DNA from 2 places in the Xanthomonas sp. NCPPB 3570 genome. Region 1 is predicted to be linked to the other one. Evidence: riboswitches for the same ligand, from Rfam matches in the RefSeq annotation. Region 1 holds a riboswitch; the other holds the start of a gene.
What was found. A riboswitch is a leader RNA that binds a small molecule or an ion and turns the genes downstream of it on or off. The one in region 1 is predicted to bind cobalamin.
Positions count from the first base shown of each region.

Region 2: it holds a riboswitch for cobalamin, as region 1 does, so the genes downstream of both, btuB (TonB-dependent vitamin B12 receptor) here and AC1PLR_RS20090 (ribonucleoside-diphosphate reductase subunit alpha) in region 1, are expected to answer to the same signal.

Region 1 is NZ_CM161513.1:4,648,325-4,655,907, reverse strand. Features, by position in the region: gene AC1PLR_RS20110 (alpha/beta hydrolase) at 1-686, opposite strand, end outside; gene AC1PLR_RS20105 (ATP-binding protein) at 763-2,031, opposite strand; gene ompR (osmolarity response regulator transcription factor OmpR) at 2,028-2,756, opposite strand; gene AC1PLR_RS20095 (hypothetical protein) at 2,935-3,462, shown strand; cobalamin riboswitch at 3,651-3,869, shown strand; gene AC1PLR_RS20090 (ribonucleoside-diphosphate reductase subunit alpha) at 4,051-6,465, shown strand; gene AC1PLR_RS20085 (ribonucleotide-diphosphate reductase subunit beta) at 6,573-7,583, shown strand, end outside.
Region 2 is NZ_CM161513.1:4,256,787-4,264,369, forward strand. Features, by position in the region: gene AC1PLR_RS18275 (DEAD/DEAH box helicase) at 1-412, shown strand, start outside; gene queD (6-carboxytetrahydropterin synthase QueD) at 589-948, shown strand; gene AC1PLR_RS18285 (phasin family protein) at 1,230-1,607, shown strand; gene bioD (dethiobiotin synthase) at 1,877-2,566, opposite strand; gene AC1PLR_RS18295 (GAF domain-containing protein) at 2,687-3,169, shown strand; gene AC1PLR_RS18300 (TfoX/Sxy family protein) at 3,166-3,594, shown strand; cobalamin riboswitch at 3,620-3,837, shown strand; gene btuB (TonB-dependent vitamin B12 receptor) at 3,952-5,823, shown strand; gene gph (phosphoglycolate phosphatase) at 6,009-6,662, opposite strand; gene dinB (DNA polymerase IV) at 6,965-7,583, opposite strand, start outside.

The DNA.
Region 1 (7,583 bases):
ATCCAGTCGCTGCGCACGCTGCCGAAGGCGCGGTCGTACAGCGGCAGATGCCGTTGCTGCATCACCTGCTCCACGTCCATCGCCGCACTGTCCAGCGCCACCGCGCCCAGCGGTCGGCGCGCCCCGGCCTGGGCCAGCAGGTCCGGCGACAGGTCCAGCAGGCTCACCAGGTGCGCGCCGGCCGAGTGGCCCATCAGCACCAGCCGCGCCGGATCGGCGCCCCACTGCGGCGCCAGTTGCTGGATCCGCGCGACCGCGCGCGCCACGTCTTCTGCCTGCTCAAGCGGCGTCGCCTGCGGCAGCAGGCGGTAGTTCACCGACACCAGCACGTGGCCCTGCGGCAGCCAGTGCGCGACCTTGTTGGCGGCCACGCCGGGGTTGTCCTTGTCGCCGTCGGCCCAGCCGCCGCCGTGCACCATCACCAGCAGTGGCGCCTGGCGCGCGCCGGCCGGCAGGTACACGTCCATGCGCTGGGCCGGGTCTGGGCCGTAGGCGACGTCGCGCAGCACCTGCGCGCCGGCGGGCAGTGGCGCACGCGCGGTGTCGGCGCGGTCGCCCTGCAGACGCTGCAGCAGGCGTGCGCGCAGGCGTCCGTCCTGGGCGTGGGCAGGCATGGCGGTCAGCGCCGGAAGCAGCAGCGCCAGGGCGAGCAGGCAATGGGTGGGCGACGGGCGGGACAGGCGCATGGGCGGATCACTCCTTGAAGGACGGCGAGGGAGGTCGTGGCGCGGCCGGCCGCTGCAGGCGCCGGCGCGCGCCGGTTCAGGCCGGGCGCAGGTGCAGGGTGGCGCACAGGCCGTGTGGGGCGATGGGCTGCAGCAGCAACGCGCCGCGATGCTGGCGCGCGACGCGCTCGACGATCGCCAGGCCCAGTCCGCTGCCGCCATGGCCGCCGTGCACGAACGGCTGCAACGCGCGCGCCGCCAGCGCCGGGTCCAGGCCGGGGCCGTGGTCGCGCACCTCGATGCGCCAGCCATCGCCGCCGTCCCTGTGCAGGCGCAGCTGGAACGGCGCGGCGCCGTGCCGCTCGGCGTTGCCGACGAGGTTGCCGAGCGCGCGCTGCAGCGCCAGCGGCCGTCCGTGCAGCGGCGCCTGCGCGGGCAGGACGGCCTCCCAGCCGGGCTGCGCCGCGCCCAGCGCCTGCCGGCAGAGGTCGGCCAGGTCCAGGGCCACGGCGGGTTCGTCGCGGCCGTCGCGGGCGTAGGCGATGAACTGCGCCAGGATCGCGTCGATCTCGCCGATGTCGCGCTCCATGCCCTCGCGCAGTTCCGGCTCCACCTGCGGCAGCAGCGCCAGCGCGTACTGCAGCCGGGTCAGCGGGGTGCGCAGGTCGTGGGAGATGCCGGCCAGCAGCAGCGCGCGCTCGGCCGCGGCCTGGCGCACGTCGGCGCTGGCCGCGGTGAGCGCCTGCGCCAGCGCGGTGACTTCGCGCGGGCCGCCGGTGGCGATCGGTCCGGCCTGTTCGCCGCGCACCAGGTGCGGCGCGGCCTGCGCCAGTTGCCGCAGCGGCCGCACCAGGCGCCGCGCGACCAGCGCAGCGGCGAGCCAGACCAGCAGCGTGCAGCCGGCCAGCATCGCCACGGAAAATCGCCGCAGGCCGTGCCCGCGCGGCTGGCTGGAGAACGCGATCCACAGCGGCGTGGGCGTGGCCAACTGCAGCCACAGGGTGCCGTCGGCGTCGCGCCGCAACCCGCGCCCGGGGCCGAGCTGGTCGGCCGCGCGGCGCTGCACGGCGTCGACCAGCGGGCCGGCGGCATTGGCGGTGGGCGGCGTGGTGCGCACTCGCAGCCCGGCCTCGCGCAACGCCGGCGCCAGCGCCGCGGCGGCCGGCGAGCGCTGCAGCGCCTCGGCGACATTGGCGAAGCCGTGCAGCACGCGCAGTTGTTGCTGCGCTGCCGGCCGCAGCGCCAGTTCGCGGCCGAGCAGCAGCGCCAGCAGCCCGGCGCCGGCCAGCACCAGCGCGATCACCAGCGCTAGTTGCCCGAACAGGCTGCGCGGCCAGTCGGCGACGCGGGAAACCGGCGCGCTCACGCCTGCGGCTCCGGCGGCACGTACACATAGCCCACGCCCCACACCGTCTGGATCAGCCGCGGCGTGCGCACGTCGTCTTCCAGCAGCTTGCGCAGCCGCGCGACGATCACGTCGATGCTGCGGCCCAGCGGCTCGTGCTCGCGGCCGTGCGCCAGGCTGGACAGGCGGTCGCGGCTCAGCGGCTGCTGCGGGTGCCGCAGCAGCACCGACAGCACCGCGAACTCGGCGGTGGTCAGCTTCAGCGGTTCGCCATCGCGGCGCAGCTCGCGCCGTCCCAGGTGCAGGCGGAAGCGGCCGAAGCCGATCTCGCCGCCGTCCGGCTGCGGCGCGCCGGCGCCGCCCGGGCGGGTACGGCGCAGCACCGCGCGGATCCGCGCCAGCAGCTCGCGCGGGTTGACCGGCTTGGGCAGGTAGTCGTCGGCGCCGATCTCCAGGCCGACGATGCGGTCGATCTCGTCGCCCTTGGCGGTCAGCATCACGATCGGGGTGTGGTCGCCCTGGCCGCGCAGGCGCCGGCAGATCTCCAGGCCGTTCTCGCCGGGCAGCATCAGGTCCAGCACCACCAGATCGTAGTGGCCGCGCGCCAGCGCCTGCTGCAGCTGCATGCCGTCGGCCACCGCCTTGACCGCGAAGCCCTGGCTCTCCAGGTAGCGGCACAGCAGGGCGCGCAGGCGGTCGTCGTCGTCGACCAGCAGCAGGCGGGGAGCGGGCGCGGCATCGTGCATGGACGCCACTATCGGCTGCGCCGCGGCCTGGCGGCAACGGCGATGGCGGCGCAACTGTAAGCGGATGTTGCCGCCGCGGCCTGCGGCAACATCCGCTGGCCGATGCGGCGCCCCGCGCGCCGGCGCCGTGACTACGGTGACGCTTGGCAGCACGTCGCTGCCGCCACCGGAGAACGCCATGTCGCTGTCCCCTCGCACCACCACCTTGCTGCTGGCGCTGGCCGCCGGCGTCCTGGCCGCGCCCCTCGCCCAGGCACGCGAGCACACCCGCACGCGTGCCGCCGGCGGCGTCGATGGCGCTCGTCACGCGGCGGTGCAGGCCAGCGCCAGCGGCGCCCACGGCAGCGTGCAGCGCGCCCGCCAATGGCAGGCCGACGGCCAGGGCAACGCCAGCGCCAGCAGCGCCGCCACCCGCACGACGGCCGCCGGCGGCAGCGCCACGCGTCAGGGCAGCGCCGACCGCAACGCCGACGGCAGCGCCAGCCGCCAGGGCAGTGCCAGCGTGCAGGGCGCCGACGGCGCCACTGCCAGCAGCAGCGGCAGCCTGGCCCGCGCCGCCGACGGCACCCTCAGCGGCAGCCGCCAGAGCAGCGTCGCGGGCGCACAGGGCAGCTACCAGGGCAGCACCAGCGTGCAGGACGGCAGTGTCGTCCACACCAGCACCTGCACCGACGCCAGCGGCGCGGTGGTGCCGTGCCGGCCCTAGGGCAGGCGGCGGTGTCGGGGGCCGGCCGGGGGCGCCAACGCCCCTGGCCGCGGCCGGCTTCACGGCCCCGTCACGGCCGCGAACGGCCGTCGCGGCGGGACCGGAATCGGCCGTCGGCGGCAAACCGTTGCCAGGCTTAGGTTTTCGTCATTCCACCCATATTTAGCGTTGACGTCGCCGACCGACCCCACTATCTTGGGGTGGTCGGTTCCGGCGGCCACAAGCCGCGGGATCAAAAGGGAAGCCGGTGCGGCGTGCCAACGCCAACTCCGGCGCTGCCCCGCAGCGGTAATTGGGAACGAACCCGTCATCCGCACTGAGGCGCCCGCCTTGGGAAGCGACGGGCTAGGAACCGGCCACGGCCGTTGCCCATCAGCCCGAAGACCTGCCGACAGCCGCGCGAAGCACACCGCGCGGCGCCGACCGCGCGCTCTCCGGGGGGAGAGGGTCGGTGCAGCGATGACCGCCCGCAGGCCCGGTGCCTGCGCCGTTTGCAGTCTTCGCGACACCGCCCGCCCGCCTGCGAACCCGGTCGGACCGCTGCCTGCGAGGGTCGGGCGGCCGCGTGCACCACGCTTGGAGACCTTCATGAGCCAGACCCACAGCCTGCCGGCCACCGCGTCCGTCGACGCCGCCGTCGACCCCACGACCGCTGCCGCCACTGCCCAGCCGGAGCCGACGGCCAGCAGCGAGCCGAGCAACGACCAGCGCGCCGTGACCTGGATCGTCAAGGACGGCGGCAACCGCCGCATGGCCTTCGATCGCTCGCGCCTGCAGCGCACCCTGGACCGGATCCACGCCGAGTTCCCGCAGTTGGACGTGAGCGACTACGAGCGCAAGGCCTTCGCCTTCATCGAGAAGAAGGAAAGCCTGTCGGCCGACGACATGGTCGACTACCTGATCCGCGAGGCCGAGTCGCGCGTGGACATCGCCACGCCGGAGTGGGAGTACTTCGCCGCGCGCCTGTACCTGGACCGCCTGTACAAGCGCGCCAGCAAGAACCGTTTCTACGATGCCGGCGAGAAGTACGGCTCCTACGTCGGCCTGCAGGAAAGCCTGGCCGACCGCGGCGTGTACTCGATCGACATCCTCAAGAACTACTCCAAGGACGAACTGGCCGAAGCCGGCCGCATGATCGATCCGGAGCGCGACAAGCTGTTCGCCTACAACGGCCTGTACCTGCTGGCCACGCGTTACCTGGCCACCGACAACTCGCGCAAGGTCTACGAGCTGCCGCAGGAGCGCTGGCTGACCATCGCCCTGTACCTGATGCAGGACGAGAAGCCGCGCGAGCGCCGCATGCAGCTGGTCGGCGAGGCCTACTGGGCGCTGTCCAACCTGTACATGACCGTGGCCACGCCGACCCTGGCCAACGCCGGCAAGATCGGCGGGCAGCTGTCGAGCTGCTTCATCGACACCGTCGACGACAGCCTGCAGGGCATCTACGACTCCAACACCGACGTGGCGCGCGTGTCCAAGCACGGCGGCGGCGTCGGCGCCTACCTGGGCTATGTGCGTTCGTCCGGTTCGGCGATCCGCGGGGTGAAGAACTCCAGCGGCGGCGTGGTGCCGTGGATCAAGCAGCTCAACAACACCGCCGTGTCGGTGGACCAGCTCGGCCAGCGCAAGGGCGCCATCGCCGTGTACCTGGACATCTGGCACCGCGACATCGAGGCGTTCCTGGACCTGCGCCTGAACAACGGCGACCAGCGCCTGCGCGCGCACGACGTGTTCACCGCGGTGTGCGTGCCGGACATCTTCATGGAAGCGGTGGAGCGCCGCGGCGAGTGGTACCTGTTCGACCCGCACGAGGTGAAGGAGGTCAAGGGCTGGTACCTGCAGGACTTCTTCGACGAGAAGCGCGGCGAAGGCAGCTTCCGCGCCCGCTACGAGGAAGTGGTGGCCGACGAGCGCATCGGCCGCAAGGTGGTCAAGGCCATCGACATGTTCAAGCGGATCATGGTCAGCCAGCTGGAGACCGGCAACCCGTTCATGTTCTATCGCGACGAAGTCAATCGCATGAACCCGAACAAGCACCAGGGCATGGTGTATTCCAGCAACCTGTGCACCGAGATCCTGCAGAACATGAGCCCGACGCGGGTCATCCAGGAGATGATCAGCGGCGACCAGATCGTCACCACCAAGCAGGCCGGCGACTTCGTCGTGTGCAACCTGTCCTCGGTGAACCTGGGCCGCGCGGTCACCGCGCAGCCGGACCTGCTGTCGCCGGACATCCTGGAGCGGCTGATCCGCGTCCAGGTGCGCATGCTCGACAACGTCATCGACCTCAACGAGCTGCCGGTGCCGCAGGCCACCATCACCAACCAGAAGTACCGCGCGATCGGCCTGGGCACCTTCGGCTGGCACCACCTGCTGGCGCAGAAGGGCATCGACTGGAATTCGCCGGACGCCGAGGCCTACAGCGATTCGCTGTACGAGCGCATCAACTACCTGACCATCCAGGCGAGCCTGGCGCTGGCCAAGGAGAAGGGCGCGTACAAGGTGTTCAAGGGCAGCGACTGGCAGAACGGCGAGTACTTCACCAAGCGCGGCTACGACAGCGCCGAGTGGCAGGAACTGGCCGCGCAGGTGAGCGTGCACGGCGTGCGCAACGCCTGGATGGTGGCGGTGGCGCCGAACATGAGCACCGCGCAGATCGCCGGCTCCACCGCCTCGATCGACCCGATCTACAGCGCGTTCTACTACGAAGAGAAGAAGGACTTCCGTCGTCCGGTGGTGGCGCCGGGGCTGACCGTGGACACCTACCCGTACTACGAGAAGGGCGCCTACAAGGTCGACCAGTTCGCCAGCGTGCGCCAGAACGCGCGCCGCCAGCGCCACGTCGACCAGTCGATCAGCTTCAACTTCTACGTGCCCAGCGGCATCCGCGCCAGCACCCTGCTGGACCTGCACATGACCGCATGGAAGGAAGGCCTGAAGACCACCTACTACGTGCGTTCCAACGACATCGACATCAGCGAGTGCGAGTGGTGCTCGAGCTGATCGCCGGCGTCTGACGCCCACGCCGCGCGGCAGGCCTGTCCTGCCGCGCGCGTTCCGCATTCCGCGCCGCCCGCCGGCGCCGTTCACCCGACTACCGAAGCACATCCATGGCCATCGCGCTCGACCGCATCAAGATCCTCGAACCGCTGCACCCCAACCGCTCCACCGGCATCATCAACGGCACCACCAGCGGCATCCTCAACTGGAACGACATCCCGTACCCGTCCTTCTACCGGGCGTACAAGGAGCTGTCGACCAACTTCTGGATCCCCGACGAAGTGGACATGAAGGGCGATGCCAAGCAATACGGGGAACTGTCGGCGCGCGAGAAGAACGCCTACGACTCGATCATCGGCCTGCTGGCCACACTGGATTCGCCGCAGACGCGCTTCATCTACAACGTCGCCGAATACATCACCGACCCGGCCGCGCACGCCAACGCCGCGATCATCGGCCAGCAGGAAGTGATCCACAACGAGAGCTACTCGTACGTGCTGGCGTCGATCGCCGGCCTGGCCGACCAGAACCGCGTGTTCGAGATCGCGCGCACGCATCCGACCATCATCGCGCGCAACCAGCCGATCATGCAGGCCTACGACGACTTCATGCGCGAGAAGACCGCAGAGACCCTGCTGCGCTCGCTGATCCAGTCCTCGATCCTGGAAGGCATCAACTTCTATTCCGGCTTCGCGTATTTCTACAACCTGGTGCGGCAGAACCGCATGACCGGTACCGGCAAGATCATCAGCTTCATCAACCGCGACGAGCTGGCCCACACCAAGTTCATCAGCGAGCTGATCCGCGCCATCATCGGCGAGAACGCCGAGCTGCAGACCAATGAGCTGACCGACTACGTACACCAGGCCTTCGAACACGCGATCCGCCTGGAGACCGAGTGGTCCTCGGAAGTGCTGGACGGCATCGAGGGCATCGACGTGGACGAGATGATCCAGTACGTGAAGTACCGCGCCAACAAGATGTCCGGCATGCTCGGCATCGAGAAGCTGTACAGCGGCGCCAGCGACAACGTGATGCCGTGGATCAAGGCCTACGCCGACAACTTCACCGAGACCAAGACCGACTTCTTCGAGATGCGCAACGCCAGCTACAAGAAAACC
Region 2 (7,583 bases), 390 kb from region 1:
GGTCATCAACTACGACCTGCCGATGGTCGCCGAGGACTACGTGCACCGCATCGGCCGCACCGGCCGCAACGGCGCGCAGGGCGAGGCGGTGTCGCTGGTGGCGCAGGACGAGGCCAAGCTGCTGCGCGCGATCGCACGCCTGCTCAAGCGCGACATGGACATCCGCGACGTGCCCGGTTTCGAACCGGTCACGCCGATCCGCTGGGGCAACAACAACCCGCCGGACGAGCGTCCGGGCGGCCAGCGCCCGCCGCGCCGCGGCAGCCATGCCCGCCGCGGGCACGGCGATGCGCCGGCGCATGCGCACGCCGGCAGCAAGAAGCCCGGCGGCAACCACGCCGACGGCGCGCGCCGTCAGGGCCAGGGTCGCCGCCAAGGCAACGGCGGCAACCGCCCTGCCGCGCCGCGCTGAGCCATCGGCGGCCGAGCGCCTCGCACGCACCCAGGCCGCCCTTCGGGGCGGCCTTTTTTGTCCGCTCTGCCCGGACATCACGCGCCTGTCGCCAGCCCTGCAGCACGCCACGTCGTGCGTTTCGCGCGCCCCGCACCGCGCCATGCCGCTCCACCCCTGACCGTACAATGCCACCCATGGATATCTTCAAAGTTTTCACCCTCGAAGCCGCGCACCGCCTGCCCAACGTGCCGCCCGGCCACAAGTGCGCGCGCCTGCACGGGCACTCGTTCCGCATCGAATTGCACGTCAGCGGCGAACCCGGCGCCGAGAGCGGCTGGGTCATGGATTTCGGCGACATCAAGGCGGCGTTCCGCCCGCTCTACGACCAGCTCGACCACCACTACCTCAACGACATCGAAGGCCTGGACAACCCGACCAGCGAACGCCTGGCGATGTGGATCTGGGACCGGCTCAAGCCGGCGCTGCCGCTGCTGAGCGAAGTGGTGGTGCACGAGACCTGCACTTCTGGGTGCCGGTATCGCGGGCCGGGTTGAAGAAAGCCGGGAATGGAGAGTGGGGAATCGGGAATCGTAAGAGCGGCACTGCGACGACCGAGAGCCTCCAGTGACGGCCCGCCTGTTCCTCGTCGCGCGCAGTTGGCGCCCGCCGGAGGCGCGGAGGCGCCCAGCGCGGGGCTGGTGGAATTTTGGCAAGCCATTGATCAGAAAGGTAGTTTGAACGAATCCTGAGCGGCTTCAGAAAATTTTGTTGCATCGCAGCAGAATGGGCGTATGTTGCACTGCAACAGCAGTCGGCATTCCAACGGAGTTGCATGATGTCCGCTCAATTCAACGACCAGTTCAGCAGCTACACCCAGCAGTTCGCCGCTGCCGCGGCGCGTGCCAACCGCCTGGCGCTGGAGAGCGCCGAGAGCGTGTTCGGCGTGCAGTTGAAGACCTTCGAGAAGAACGTGTCGGCCACCACCGGCTTCCTCGGCGAACTGACCGAGGCGCGCGACCTGGGCACCGTGCAGGCGCTGTGGCCGAAGGGCCTGCAGGTCGCCCGCGACAACTTCGAGCGGCTGGCCACGGCCAACCAGGAAGTGTTCGGCCTGGGCCTGAAGACCTCCGAGGCCATCGGCCAGCTCGCCAAGCACCAGTTCGAGGCGGCGACCGAACAGGCCGCGCCCAAGGCCAAGCCCGCCGCGAAGTAACACCCGATTCGACGTCGCTGCGGTCCGCCGCCCGACGCACCCTCGGTCTGCATGGGTCCCTCCCCCCGTGCAACCCCAAGGCCCGGTAGATCCCTCCCTCTACCGGGCCTTTTTTATGGGCGGGATTCGGGCGTTGGGATTGGGGATTCGCCGATTTCGCGCGTTTCGGCGTTCCTGGCTTTCTTTGAGGAAAAAGCTGCCGCACCGATGCTTCATCGGTGAGGCGTCGGGACTGAAGTCCCTCCCACAACATCCGCCCCCGCAGTAAATCAGCCGGGCGACAGTCCCGCCCACGGCTGCAACTCCGCCGCCAACTGCTCGGCCTGCGGTTGCGGACGGTACGGCAGGCGCCCCCAGCACGGCATCGGCAGGCGCGTGCGCAGCATCGCCATGTTGTCGTCGATGCGCTCCATCGCCGGATCGATCTCGTTGCCGATCCAGCCGATGCACTGCAGGCCATCGGCGGCGATCGCCGCGGCACTGAGCCGGGCGTGGTTGAGGCAGCCCAGGCGCAGGCCGACCACCAGCACCACCGGCAGCCGCAGCGCGCGCGCCAGATCGGCCTGGTCCAGGGTCGCCGACAGCGGCGCCGCCCAGCCGCCGACGCCTTCCACCACCACCACGTCGGCCTGCGCGCGCAGACGTTCGAACGCGGCCGCGATCGGCGCCAGCTCCAGCTGCACGCCGGCATCGGCGGCGGCCAGTTCCGGCGCCAGCGGCAACGGCAGCGCGTACGGGTTGAGATCGTCATAGCGCGGGCGTGGGGTGCTGGCCTCCTGCAGGGCCAGTGCATCCTCGTTGCGCCAGCCCTCGGCCTCGCGGGTGCAGCCGCTGGCCACCGGCTTCATGCCCACCGCGCGCTGGCCGCGCGCACGCAAGGCATGCAGCAGCGCGGTGCTGGCGATGGTCTTGCCGATGCCGGTATCGGTGCCGGTGACGTAGAAGGCGGGAACAGCCATGCGAGCGAAACCCTGTCGGTTGGCCGGCGGGACGCGCGGCGGCGCGCAGGATAGCCGGGCCCGCCGCGCGCGTCAGCCGCCGCGGTGCCGGCGGAGGCAGCGCGCTGCTAGACTCGCGCGATGTTCGCCTCGTCATCGCTCACCGGCAGCAAGCCGGAACAGTACGCCCAGTTGCTCGACCAGGCCCGCGCCCTGGTCGCCGGGGAGCCCGACCGCATCGCCAATGCCGCCAATCTGGCGGCGCTGGTGTATCACGCGCTGCCGCGGCTGAACTGGGTGGGTTTCTACCTCTACGACGGCAAGGAACTGGTGGTGGGGCCGTTCCAGGGCCTGCCGGCCTGCGTGCGCATTCCGCTGCACAAGGGCGTGTGCGGCGCGGCCGCCAGCAGCGGCCAGACCCAGCGCATCGACGACGTGGAGGCGTTCCCGGGGCATATCGCCTGCGATGCGGCCTCGCGTTCGGAACTGGTGGTGCCGCTGCTGCGCGACAGCGCGCTGGTCGGCGTGTTCGACCTGGACAGCCCCGACCTGGCCCGCTTCGACGCCGACGATCAGCGCGGCCTGGAAGCGATCGCCCAGGTCTTCGTCGACAGCCTGCGATGAGCACCACCAAGCTGCGCAACATCGGCCCCAAGAGCGCGGCGTGGCTGCGCCAGGTCGGCGTGCGCACGCAGCAGGACCTGGAGGCGGCCGGTGCGGTCGGCGCCTTCGTCAAGGTCAAGCGCGCCGGCTTCAAGCCCAGCCTCAACCTGCTGTATTCGCTGGAAGGCGCGCTCAGCGGCTGCCACTGGCAGGAATTGTCCGAGGCGCGGCGCGCGCAGTTGCTGGGCGAGCTGGAAACCGCAACGGCGGCGCTGCCGGCGCAGCGCGGCCTGCCGGTCGCCGGGCCGGTGGCGACCACCCATTTCGACCGCGACGACACGCACGGCAACGATGACGCCGACGGCGCCTACGCGCAGGACCCGCACGACACGCCGGTGAGCGACCATCACGGCGACGACGACGGCCACGGCGCACACGCAGACTGAGCCGCGCGGGCAGCGGCGATCGCGTACAATCGCGCCGCTTCAAGGTGACCCGCCGGCTCCGGCCAGCGGGTTGAAACGGGAAGCCGGTGCGTCTTGCGACAAGGCCGGCGCTGCCCCCGCAACGGTAAGCGATCCGCGCTGACGACCTGCGCCACTGTGCCCTGGGCATGGGAAGGCGTCGCAGCCGGGAGGTCCGCCTCCCTGATCGCCAGCCCGGAGACCGGCCTTGCAGTTCACTGGTTGCGATGCGGAGGGCGTCGCGGCGTGCCGCGCCGTGTCCGGCGCCGTCCGCTTGCACCTTCCGTTCGCGACTCCCTTGCCGTCACAGCGCGCAGCCGCGCGCCGGAGTTGCCACCCATGTCGTCCCGCCCGCTTTCGGTCGCGATCGCGTCCGCCCTGTCCCTGCCCGCGCTGGCCCACGCCGCCGATGCCGCCACCGACCTCGACCAGGTCCTGGTCACCGCCACCCGCACCCAGATTTCCGTGGAGGACAGCGTGGTGCCGGCGCAGGTCATCGACCGCGCCGAGATCGAGCGCAGCCAGGCCACGTCGCTGGCGCAGCTGCTGCAGGGCCGCGCCGGCATCGGCGTCTCCAACCAGGGCGGCCTGGGCAAGCTGACCACGCTGAACCTGCGCGGCAGCGAATCGGACCACGTGCTGGTGCTGGTGGACGGCGTGCGCATCGGCTCGGCCAGCGCCGGCCTGGCTGCGTTCCAGGACCTGCCGCTGAGCCAGATCGAGCGCATCGAGATCGTGCGCGGCCCGCGCTCGAGCCTGTACGGCTCCGACGCGATCGGCGGCGTCATCCAGATCTTCACCCGCCGCGGCGGCCAGGGCTTCCAGCAGAACCTGAGCCTGGGCGGCGGCAGCCATGGCCTGCGCGAGGCCGGCGCCGGCTTCAGCAACCGCGGCGAGCGCGGCTGGCTGGCCGTGCAGGGCGGCTACCAGAAGACCGACGGCATCAATGCCTGCAACGGCTCGGCCACGCTGTTCGCCGGCTGCTTCGTCGACCAGCCTGACCGCGACGGCTACCGCAACGTCTCGCTGAGCGCGCGCGGCGGCTACGCGCTGACCGACACCCTGCGCGTCGAAGGCCAGGCGCTGAACATCGACAGCCGCAACGAATACGACGGCGATCCGCTGTTCGCCGGCAACGAGGCCGACAACACCCAGCAGGTGTTCAGCGGCAAGCTCGACTGGACGCCCTCCGATCGCCTGCACCTGGCCGCGCAACTGGGCCGCAACGTCGACGACGCCGACAGCTACTACCGTGCGCCGGGCGCACGCACCCGCAGCTTCATCAGCACCTTCGACAGCCGCCGCGACACCGCCGCGCTGCAGGGCGACATCAGCCTGGCCGAAGGCCACCTGCTCAGCGTCGGCAGCGACTGGCAGCGCGAGCACGTCACCAGCACCACCGCCTTCGACGTCGACAGCCGCGACAACACCGGGGTGTTCGCCGAGTACCAGGGCCGCTTCGGCGCGCAGCAGGTGCAGGCCAGCGTGCGCAGCGACGACAACGAACAGTTCGGCGAGCACACCACCGGCAGCCTCGGCTGGGGCCTGGCACTGGCGCATGGCCTCAAGCTCACCGCCAGCGTCGGCACCGGCTTCAAGGCGCCGACCTTCAACGACCTGTACTACCCGTTCGCCGGCAACCCGGCGTTGAAGCCGGAGCGCTCCAAGAGCGGCAACCTCGGCATTGCGCAGTACGCCGACAGCTGGAACTGGACCTTCAACGCCTACGAGACCCGGGTCAAGGACCTGATCTCCTACGACGCAATCAGCTTCCTGCCGGTCAACGTGGACGAGGCGCGCATCCGCGGCGCCGAACTGACCGGCTATGCGCTGCTGGCCGGCTGGGAGCTGTCGGCGCAGCTGAGCCACACCGATCCGCGCAACCGCAGCGACGGCGACAATCGCGACAACTGGCTGGCGCGCCGCGCGCAGAACACCGCGCGGCTGGACGTGGACCGCGGCATCGGCCCGGTCAAGCTCGGCGTCACCGTGTTCGGCAGCGGCCACCGCTTCGACGACGCGGCCAACCGCGTGCGCCTGGCCGGCTACGGCACCGTCGACCTGCGCGCGGAGTACGCGTTCACCCCGGACTGGACGCTGCAGGCCAAGGCCAGCAACGTGTTCGATCGCGACTACCAGACGGTGAACTGGTACAACCAGCCGGGCCGCGAATACGCGCTGACCCTGCGCTACGCGCCGGCGGCGCGCTGACGCCATGCGTCGCGCTGCGCCGGAAGGCGTGGCGCGACGCGACAGCTCAGACATCACACGCGTCTTTTTCGTAGGAGCGGCTTCAGCCGCGATGGGCTTTATCGGGAAAGCCCATCGCGGCTGAAGCCGCTCCTACAACGACATTCCGATCTTCGCGTGGCACCGCGGCGCTGCGCTGCCATCGCTCAGCGCAACTGCAGCAGCTCACGCAGATCATCCATCAGCAGCACCACATCGGCGGTGGCCAGATCCAGGTCGCGCGGATAGCCGTAGCGCACCAGCGCCACCGGCATGCCGGCGGCGTGCCCGGCCTGCAGGTCGGTCCCCGAATCGCCGACCATCAGACAGCGCGCCGGCGGCTGCGCGAACTGCTGAGCCAGGTGCAGCAACGGCGCCGGGCTGGGCTTGCGCTCGGGCAGGCTGTCGCCGCCGAGCACGGCAGAAAACCGGTCGGCCACGCCCAGATGGCGCAGCAGCGGCGGCACCATCGCCGACGGCTTGTTGGTGCACAGCGCCAGCGTCACCCCAGCCGCGTGCAACTGCGTCAGCGCTTCGGCCGCACCGGGGTACAGCCGCGGACTGCGCAACAGGCACTCGGCGTAGTGGCGCATGAAGGTCGGCATCACCGTATCGAGCGGCGTGGCGTCGCCGGCATGCCGCCAGGCGGCCTCGACCAGCTTGCGCACGCCCTCGCCGATCCAGCCGAGCACGGTTGCCTCCGGCACGCGCGGCAGGCCGAAGTCGACCAGGGTGCGGTTCAGTGCCTCGGCGATGTCGGCGCCGCTGTCGACCAGGGTGCCGTCGAGATCGAACACCACCACTGCATACGGAAACATCATGTCGTGCCAGGACAGGGGAAGAAGTGTGCATTGTAGGTGGCGCACGGGCGGTACGCGGTCGCGGCAAGGCCGATCAGCATGGCCAGACGATGAAGTCCGTGTTTCCAATCCTTGCACGCACATGTGGGAGGGACTTCAGTCCCGACGCGGGATGGGCAAAGGCCACGTTCCCGGTTCACTCGCGTCTCCCTTGGCGTTCAATCCACGCACGGCGAGGATGCGGCTGCCAACTTGGCATCCTCCACGACGGCGACAACCCGTTTCAATCCACGTACCAAGCAGAACCGCCGTGCGTGATCACCTCAACCGAACAAGCGCCCCTGCGCCTGTGCGGGTGTGGGCTCGTGAAAGCCGGACAGGCCCACGCCGACCAGGCGGTAGCGGGTGGATGCCGGCAGGTCCACGCGCGCGCGCAGCGCCAGGGCGATGTCGATCAAGGTCTGCAGCGACTCCGGCGGCTGCTCGGGGGTGAAGCTGCGGGTGAGGATGCGGAACTGCGCGGTCTTCAGCTTCAGCACCACCGTGCGCGCGATGCGTTCGGTGCGGCGGGTGGCGTTCCAAGTCTTCTCCGCCAGTTGCCGGATCGCCGGCTCCAGCGCGTCCAGCGCCAGGTCTTCGGCGAAGGTGTCCTCGGAGGAGATCGACTGCACCGGCTGATCCGACTCCACCGGGCGTTCGTCGATGCCGCGCGCGCGTTGATACAGGCGCAGGCCGAAGCTGCCGAAGCGCGCTTCCAGTTCGGCCTCGCTGCGCGCGCGCAGGTCGCCCACGGTGGCGATGCCCAGTTCCGCCAGCTTGGCCTCCATCACCTTGCCCACGCCGGGCACCTTGTTCACCGGCAACGGGGTCAGGAAGGCCTCCACGCGATGCGGGCGGATCACGAACTGGCCGTCGGGCTTGCGCCAGTCCGAGGCGATCTTG